Regions from separate parts of the Sediminibacterium sp. FW305-C-49 genome, predicted to be linked through region 2. Evidence: riboswitches for the same ligand, from Rfam matches in the RefSeq annotation. Region 2 holds a riboswitch; the other holds the start of a gene.
The links. Region 2 has a riboswitch for S-adenosylmethionine ahead of ACH3Z1_RS04140 (phosphoadenylyl-sulfate reductase). Riboswitches for the same ligand answer to the same signal wherever they lie in the genome.
Positions count from the first base shown of each region.

Region 1: it holds a riboswitch for S-adenosylmethionine, as region 2 does, so the genes downstream of both, ACH3Z1_RS00255 (trans-sulfuration enzyme family protein) here and ACH3Z1_RS04140 (phosphoadenylyl-sulfate reductase) in region 2, are expected to answer to the same signal.

Region 1 is NZ_JBIQXS010000001.1:65,473-69,781, forward strand. It holds gene uvrA (excinuclease ABC subunit UvrA) at 1-1,673, opposite strand, end outside; SAM riboswitch class I at 1,862-1,978, shown strand; gene ACH3Z1_RS00255 (trans-sulfuration enzyme family protein) at 2,163-3,344, shown strand; gene ACH3Z1_RS00260 (homoserine dehydrogenase) at 3,351-4,309, shown strand, end outside.
Region 2 is NZ_JBIQXS010000001.1:993,392-997,700, forward strand. It holds gene ACH3Z1_RS04125 (serine O-acetyltransferase) at 1-47, opposite strand, end outside; gene ACH3Z1_RS04130 (sulfate adenylyltransferase subunit 1) at 50-1,294, opposite strand; gene cysD (sulfate adenylyltransferase subunit CysD) at 1,305-2,213, opposite strand; gene ACH3Z1_RS04140 (phosphoadenylyl-sulfate reductase) at 2,298-3,035, opposite strand; SAM riboswitch class I at 3,253-3,365, opposite strand; gene ACH3Z1_RS04145 (nucleoid-associated protein) at 3,636-4,309, shown strand, end outside.

The DNA.
Region 1 (4,309 bases), 930 kb from region 2:
CCAATGTTTCGCAGATTTTGGAGGGCTTTGATGAGTTGATGGTTATCGCGCTGGTGCAACCCGATGGATGGTTCATCAAGTATATAAGTAATACCCTGCAACTGCGATCCAATTTGTGTAGCAAGCCTGATACGTTGCGACTCTCCACCGCTTAATGTTCTGGATGGCCTGTTTAACGAGAGATAAGTAAGGCCCACATCCAGTAAAAACTGTAAACGCTCTCTGATTTCTTTCAGGATATCTTTTGCGATAACATTCTGCTTATTGTCTAACCTTTTCTCAATTCCTTCAAACCATTTCTGCAGTTTATCGAGGTTCAGGTTACTGAGTTCTGAAATATTTTTTTCATCTACCTTAAACCAGAGACTTTCTTTTTTCAGTCTTGCTCCTTTACATTCCCCACAGGTTCTCAGTTCCATGAATTGTTCCACCCATTCCCTTAAAGCCTCACTGCTGCTCGTTCCTGTGAACCAGCGTTTGAGCATGGGAATAATACCTTCAAAAACACCTTCATAAGGTGTTCCTGTAGCTACTTCATCCATATCTACCATTTCTTCCGTAACACCATCCGCATTTCCGTAGAGTAATATATTGAGTGATTTTTCGGGTAGTTCTTTGATGGACTTATCAAGGCTGATCTTATTCTTTTTTGCGAGTACTTCTACGTTTCTGAACATGTAGGCATCCCGTTGCTCACCCAACGGTGCAATACCTCCTTCTTTTATACTCAGTGAACGATCAGGTATCACCGCTTCCATACTCACCGAATAAACATTGCCTAATCCTTTGCAAACCGGGCAGGCGCCATAGGGTGAATTAAATGAAAATGCATTGGGTGAAGGTTCCTCATAACTAATCCCCGTCTCTTCACACATCAGTTGTTTGGAATACTGTACAACTTTACTGGTATCATTGATGAGGAGGAACATCAGGTCTTTGCCCATTTTCAGGGTCTGCTGTACACTTTGACTCAATCTTACCCGCATACCATCCGTTACCTGCAAACGGTCTATTACCACTTCAATATCATGGATTTTATAACGGTCTACCTGCAATTTGGGTGTGAGATCAATTACTTCACCGTCAACCCTTACTTTGAGAAATCCTTTTTTGCGGATATCTTCAAATAGCTCACGATAATGACCTTTTCTACCACGAATCAATGGCGCCAGTAAAGTGATTTTTTTCTGTTTGTATTTCTGAAAAATATTGTCAACGATTTCTTCCTCGCTGAACTTGATCATCTTCTTCCCCGTGTTGTAACTATATGCTTCCCCAATCCGTGCAAATAACAAACGCATAAAGTCATATACTTCTGTAACGGTACCAACCGTAGATCGCGGGTTCTTATTGGTTGTTTTTTGTTCGATGGAAATAACAGGTGAAAGCCCGGTAATTTTATCTACATCGGGTCTCTCCATATCGCCCATAAACTGGCGTGCGTAGGCACTGAAACTTTCCATGTACCTGCGTTGTCCTTCATTATATATGGTATCGAAAGCGAGAGATGATTTACCGCTTCCGCTTACGCCCGTGAAAACAACCAGTTTATTTTTAGGAATGCTTATGTCGATATTTTTCAGGTTATGCTCCCGCGCGCCGTACACAGAAATCTGCTCTTCCTGAAATGATGGAGGAGATGTTTTATTCTCCTGTGAAGTCTTTTTTGCCATAGCTGAAAGGTAAAGATAAGAACATCCGGTCAGCCTTTTTGTTGCAAGCGAACGAGTGTTAGGAAAAAATTTTATGCGACGAAACGCTTTACAGCAAAAGGTTTCACAGAATTAACAAATTTATTTTTTATACAGATTTGGTAAATTGATCGGCAGCACCCTACTTTTGTACCAGTTCTTTCAACAACAACTTATCAAGAAAGGCAGAGGGAATTGGCCCGATGATGCCTTGGCAACCCATATCGCTTACTCAGCGGTACGAAGGTGCCAAATCCGATTCCGCCACAGGCGGAAAGAGATAAGTCAGAGTAAAAGTTTGATTTCAAAACGGTTCGCCGTTCTACATAGTTCAAGCTCATCTGACTTACCGGGTGAGCTTTTTTTATGCTCTGCCGGTAAGTTCACTCTCCTTCAGGATTTGTTGCTGCGAAAAACACTGATTAACAACATTCATCATTTCTTTCTCAGGAAAGAAGCAAACTGTTTAACATGAGCAACGCAACACAACTGATTCACAGTATTCCGGTTGACCCACTTACCGGTGCCATTGCCGTACCCATTTACCAAACTTCCACTTTTGTGCAGGAGGCACCTGGTGTAAACAAAGGTTATGATTATGCCCGTAGCGGAAACCCCACACGTGCCACACTAGAAAAGTTAATTGCCGAACTGGAAAATGGTGAAGTGGGCCTTGCATTTGCCAGCGGACTTGCAGCCATCGACAATGTCATCAAACTACTGAAGACCGGAGATGAAATTGTTGCCGTTGATGATATTTATGGTGGTGCTTTCCGTCTTTTTAATAATGTATATGAACAGTTTGGCATTAAAGTACATTATGTAGACACTAGTGATGTAGCTAATATTGTGGATGCCATTACCCCAAAAACCAAACTGATCTGGCTGGAAACGCCTACCAACCCTACTTTAAAAATTTCAGACATTGCGGCCATTGCTAAAGTGGCCAAAGCCAATGGCTGTTTACTTTGCGTAGATAATACTTTTGCTACACCTGCCTTACAACAACCTCTTTCATTGGGAGCTGATATTGTGATTCACAGCGCTACCAAATACCTGGGCGGACACAGCGATCTGATTGCCGGTATTGTAGTAGCCAAAGACCAAGAAATCGGTGCCCGGTTAAAATATTTACAGAATGCCTGTGGTGCCATATTGGGGCCATTTGATAGCTGGCTGGTGATTCGTGGTATTGAAACACTTCACCTGCGTATTCGCCAGCATTGCAGTAGTGCACTTGCTGTTGCCCAGTTTCTGGAATCGCACCCGGCAGTTGATAAAGTGTACTATCCGGGTTTAAGTACACACCCCAATCACGAAGTTGCAAAAAAGCAGTCCAAAAATTTTGGCGGTATCGTTTCTTTCTCCCTGAAAGAAGATACAGCGCAGGCAGCCATTGATTTTGTTAGTGCTACCAAACTATTCAAACTCGCAGAAAGCCTGGGTGGAATTAAAAGTCTAGTATCACATCCGGCTAATATGACCCACAAATCTATTCCGGCTGAGAAAAGAAGATCCGCAGGTGTTTCAGACAGTCTGATACGCTTATCAATTGGACTCGAAGAACCAGAGGACCTCGTGGCTGATCTTTCAGACACATTTGACCGTGTATATTCTAAACAACAACAATATTCAACAAACACTATAGCATAAACAGCAATGGAAGCACACAAACAGTTAACGATTGGATTATTTGGATTTGGCGTAGTAGGTGAAGGCTTGTACAAAGTATTACAGCAAACACCTTCATTAAAAGCCAGCATCAAAAAAGTATGTATCAGGAATGCAGCTAAGAAAAGAGATGCTCCTGCTGATTTATTTACGACCGACAGACAAGTGTTACTGAGTGATCCTGAGATCAATGTAATCGTAGAAGTAATTGATGACGCCAATGCCGCTTTTGAGATTGTTTCAACTGCATTACGCAACGGTAAATCGGTAGTCAGTGCCAGCAAAAAAATGATTGCTGAACATTTACCTGAATTGCTCGAAATACAGGCGCAAACCGGCCAGTCATTTTTATATGAATCTTCCGCCTGTGCTTCCATCCCTGTCATCAGGAACCTGGAGGAATATTACGATAATGACCTGCTTCATTCTATCAAAGCCATTGTTAATGGATCAACTAATTTTATCCTGACCAAAATGTTTGAGGATAAGCTCGATTTCCAGTCGGCTCTTCTACTTGCTCAGCAATTAGGCTTTGCCGAAAGCAATCCGAAATTAGATGTGGAAGGATATGATGCACTTAACAAATGGGTTATCCTCCTGAACCATGCTTATGGTATTGTTACCAGCCCTAATGACGTACTCTTCAGTGGTATCCAGAATATTCAGCTAAGTGATGCATTGGTGGCCAAGGAAAAAAACCTCGACATCAAACTGATTGCCCAGGCTAAAAAATTAAAGAACGGTTCGGTTGCCGCTTTTGTATTGCCTCAATTTGTAAAACAGGATGAGCCACTTTCTTTCGTGAAAAATGAATATAATGGTGTGGTTATTGAAAGCGGTTTTGCAGATAAACAGTTCTTTTATGGAAAAGGGGCCGGCAGTTTCCCTACTGCTTCTGCCGTATTAAGCGATATTGCTGCTTTACGCTACAATTATAAATACGAATA
Region 2 (4,309 bases):
TTCCGGTTTCGCTGAAACAACTGTTGTATAAAAATATCTTCTGCCATAGTTATGATTGAATCATGCAGGCCCCAACGGTTACATGACTTGTTTCATCAATTAAAATAGCGCCACCATTGGTTCTCAGCTCCTGGTAAGCATCATACGCTACCGGACTGGCTGTTTTAATGATCACTTTTACAATATCATTGAGAGCCACGGTTTCGGGTGAAGCAATTTGCTCCAGAGAGTGAACATCCAGTTTATAGCTCACTTCTTTTACCACCGAACGCACTTGCTTACTGTTGATCTGTAACAAATATTTATTGCCAGGCACCAATGCTTTATGATCCATCCAGCATAGCAAAGCTTCTATTTCATTGGCCACTTTGGGCTGGTGCTCTTTTTTAACAATCAGGTCGCCACGGCTGATATCAATATCATCTTCAAGATGTATCACAACGCTTTGCGGTGCAAATGCTTCATCCACTTCTTTGCCATTATGCTCAATGGCTTTGATGGTGCTGCTGGTGCCGGCTGGTAATATGGTTACCGGGTCTCCTTTTTTGTAGATCCCGCTGTTGATTTTCCCGGCATAGCCCCGGTAATCGTGCAGTTCTTCTGTTTGCGGGCGTATAACATATTGTACCGGAAAACGGGCTCTTACTAAGTCGATATCATTGTCAAGTTCTACCGTCTCAAGAATATCGAGCAAGGAAGGACCTTCGTACCAGCCAAGTGCTACTGTCTTCTCTACAATATTATCTCCATTCAATGCGCTGATAGGGATATAACGTACATCTTTCAACCCCAGTTTTTTGGCTACTTCTGCATAATCAATCACAATATTATTGTACACATCCTGCGAGTATTGCACCAGGTCCATTTTATTAATGGCCACCACTATATGCGGGATATTTAACAATGAAGCAATGATGGAGTGTCTTCTTGTTTGTTCAACCACACCATGTCTTGCATCGATGAGAATAATAGCAAGATCGGAGTTGGATGCGCCCGTTACCATGTTCCGGGTGTACTGGATATGACCAGGTGCATCGGCGATGATAAATTTCCGTTTGGGGGTAGCAAAATATTTATAGGCCACATCAATGGTAATGCCCTGTTCTCTTTCGGCTCTTAAACCATCGGTAAGCAGTGCGAGATCAATCTCACCATCTTCCTTGTTTTTACTTTGTTTTTCCAGTGCTTCAAGGTGATCGATCATGATCGATTTACTGTCGAACAATAAACGGCCTATCAGGGTCGATTTCCCGTCATCTACACTACCTGCTGTTATAAATCGGAGTAAGTCCATTTGTTTTGTTTTAGAAATAACCATTCTTTTTTCTGTCTTCCATTGCCGCTTCGCTTACTTTATCATCAATTCTTGTTTCACCACGTTCACTGGTTTTAGTTGCGGTGATTTCCCTGATGATATCATCAATACCGGAAGCATTTGATTCCACTGCAGCGGTACAGGTCATATCACCCACTGTGCGGTATCGTACTTTTTTGGTAACCACCGAATCTGTATCATCCAGTTGTATGAATTCAGATAAAGCAATAAGCTGTCCCTCATGTTCCAACACGGTACGCTCATGCGCAAAGTAGATGGAAGGCAATGCAATATTTTCTCGCCTGATATAATTCCATATATCCAGTTCCGTCCAGTTACTGATGGGGAACACGCGTACATTTTCTCCTTTGCTGATTCGGCCGTTATAAGTGTTCCATAATTCGGGGCGTTGCAGTTTGGGGTTCCACTGACCAAACTCATCTCTCACTGAAAATATTCTTTCCTTGGCCCTCGCTTTTTCTTCATCACGTCTCGCACCGCCGATACAGGCATCAAAACCAAATTCCTCTATCGTATCGAGTAAAGTGTAGGTCTGTAAAGCATTTCTGCTGGCAAATTTTCCTTTGGGTTCAGTGAGCTGTCTTGACTTGATGGTATCTTCCACTTTTCGTACCACTAATTTTTCTCCAATTGTGGCTGCCAGCTCATCTCTGAACTGTAAAGCCTCGGGAAAATTATGGCCTGTATCAATATGCACCAGTGGGAAAGGAAACTTACCCGGACGAAATGCTTTCAAAGCCAGGTGCACCAGCGTAATGGAATCTTTACCGCCACTAAACAATAAAGCCGGTTTTTCAAACTGGCCAGCCACTTCGCGCAGTATATGTATGGCTTCCGATTCGAGCTGATCGAGATAATCTAATCTGTACGCACTCATGCTTCTGCTTTTTTTAAGTTTTCATGTGTTTATTTCTATTGATGTTGGCCACATGCAATTCGCCAATAAATATTTCTGTTGTTATCATGATTTGTTATGGCTCATTTCATGTGAATGCAATCCGCATTCTTTTTTGCTATTGTCTTCCCACCACCAGCGACCTGCCCTGAAATCCTCTCCCGGTTTAATGGCCCTTGTACAAGGTGCACAACCAATACTCACAAAACCTTTGTCGTGTAAAGGATTATATGGAATGGCTTTCTGATGGATATATTGTTTTACTTCTTCTGTTGTCCAGCTAAGTAAGGGGTGATATTTTATGATCTGGTTCGATGCATCCCATTCAATCGATGTAAGGTCCTGCCTTGCAGGTGAATGTTCTGCCCGCAGACCTGTGATCCAGATGGCATTGCCTGATAATGCTTTTTTCAGGGGTATGACTTTCCGGATATTACAACAGGCTGATCTCAGTTCCGGTGAATCGTAAAAGGCATTGGGACCATTGGTTTCAATGTATGCAGACAATGCCTGTGCATCCGGGTAATATGCTTTGATACTGGTTTTATAAAATTCCAGTGTGCGGCTCCAGGTACTATAGGTTTCAGGAAAAAGACGACCTGTATCGAGTGTAAACAAGGATACCGGTAAATGATTGGTTTGTATAATATCTGTAATCACCTGGTCCTCGTAACTGAAACTGGTGGAAAAAGTAACCGCATCCGGATAAGCTTCTGCCAGAAAAGCAATGGCTTCTTTAGGAGAATAGTCCCGGAGTTTTTGCTGTAAATCCGCAGCTATGCTGCTATGGAGAACTTGTGACATAATTTTTGTTTGGATCGATGAAAGCGGGCAGGCAAGTATCAGTAACCTATTTACAGGTACAACAACAGCATCTGTTGTGAATCATTGATAATGGTGTCATTTTGTTGAATTGCATACGCTCAGTTAAATCGTTCCAGACATGGTATAAAAAAAGGCACCCGATGCTCAGTCAGAATGCCTTGTATTATTACAGTTGCTGTATACGTATAAGAACACTGACTTATCTCATCCCGCCTGAGACGGGACCGGATTTGGCACCTTGCTCCAATAAAATAAGAGTGGTTGCCAAGGCTTCACAGGGCCAATTCCCTCCGCCTTTCTTGATAAGAATGTATAAGAACGAATACAAAGATAGGGGGAAAATTATATTCCCTACTAAATAAGTAGACTTTTTTGTAAAAGAAATGTCAATTTAGGGGGTTAGCAGTTAGCTATTAGCTATTGGCTGTTAGGGTTAACTGTTAAAAGTGATGGTTTTTATTAATCGGTGAACCACCCGATACAAACCACTAGTCATGCACACCCTCTAAACAACTGCTAACGCCTAACAGCTAATAGCAAAAACCTGCTCCAACTGCAAGAGATGTTTTACTTTGCGGCATGACTCAGATTGATAGTGTACAATTAGAGCAGGTGATCCTGCATAAAGTGGGTAACCCTACCAGGGGTGAGGAATTGAAACTCTCCGTAAACCCTTTAACATTGAACGATGAAATCGTCAGAGGTCTTCTCACCAGGTATTTTCTTTCACCCTTTAACGAACATGAACAATACCAGTTTACCCATATCAGCAGCCTGGAGCTGAATGAAGTGTACCAGTATGTGAATGGCATTTTTGATGATCCCAAAAGCTTTGTTTCCCAATCTGCCTTACTGGCTTCTTTTTTATACCAGAAAAGCACCCATGCAAGGGTAAAAGAAGGTGAACTATATGTTACCCGTTTCAGCAATGTTCCTTTTGGTACCGAATATGTGGATGCCATTGGTTTATTCAAAAGTGAAACCAAGGAAACCTTTTTAAAAGTATTTCCGCATGGTCAAAGCTGGGAAGTGATTGCGGAAGATGGAGTAAACATCAACAAACTTGATAAAGGCTGTTTGATTTTTAAAAAGAACAGAGAAGAGGGTTATGTGGTTTGCGTGGTAGACAATACCAACAAACAGGACACACAATACTGGGTTTCTGATTTTTTACAGGTGACCAGATCTGCCAACAGCTACCACCACACAAATGATACGCTGGGCATGTGCAAACTGTTTATCAGTAATGAATT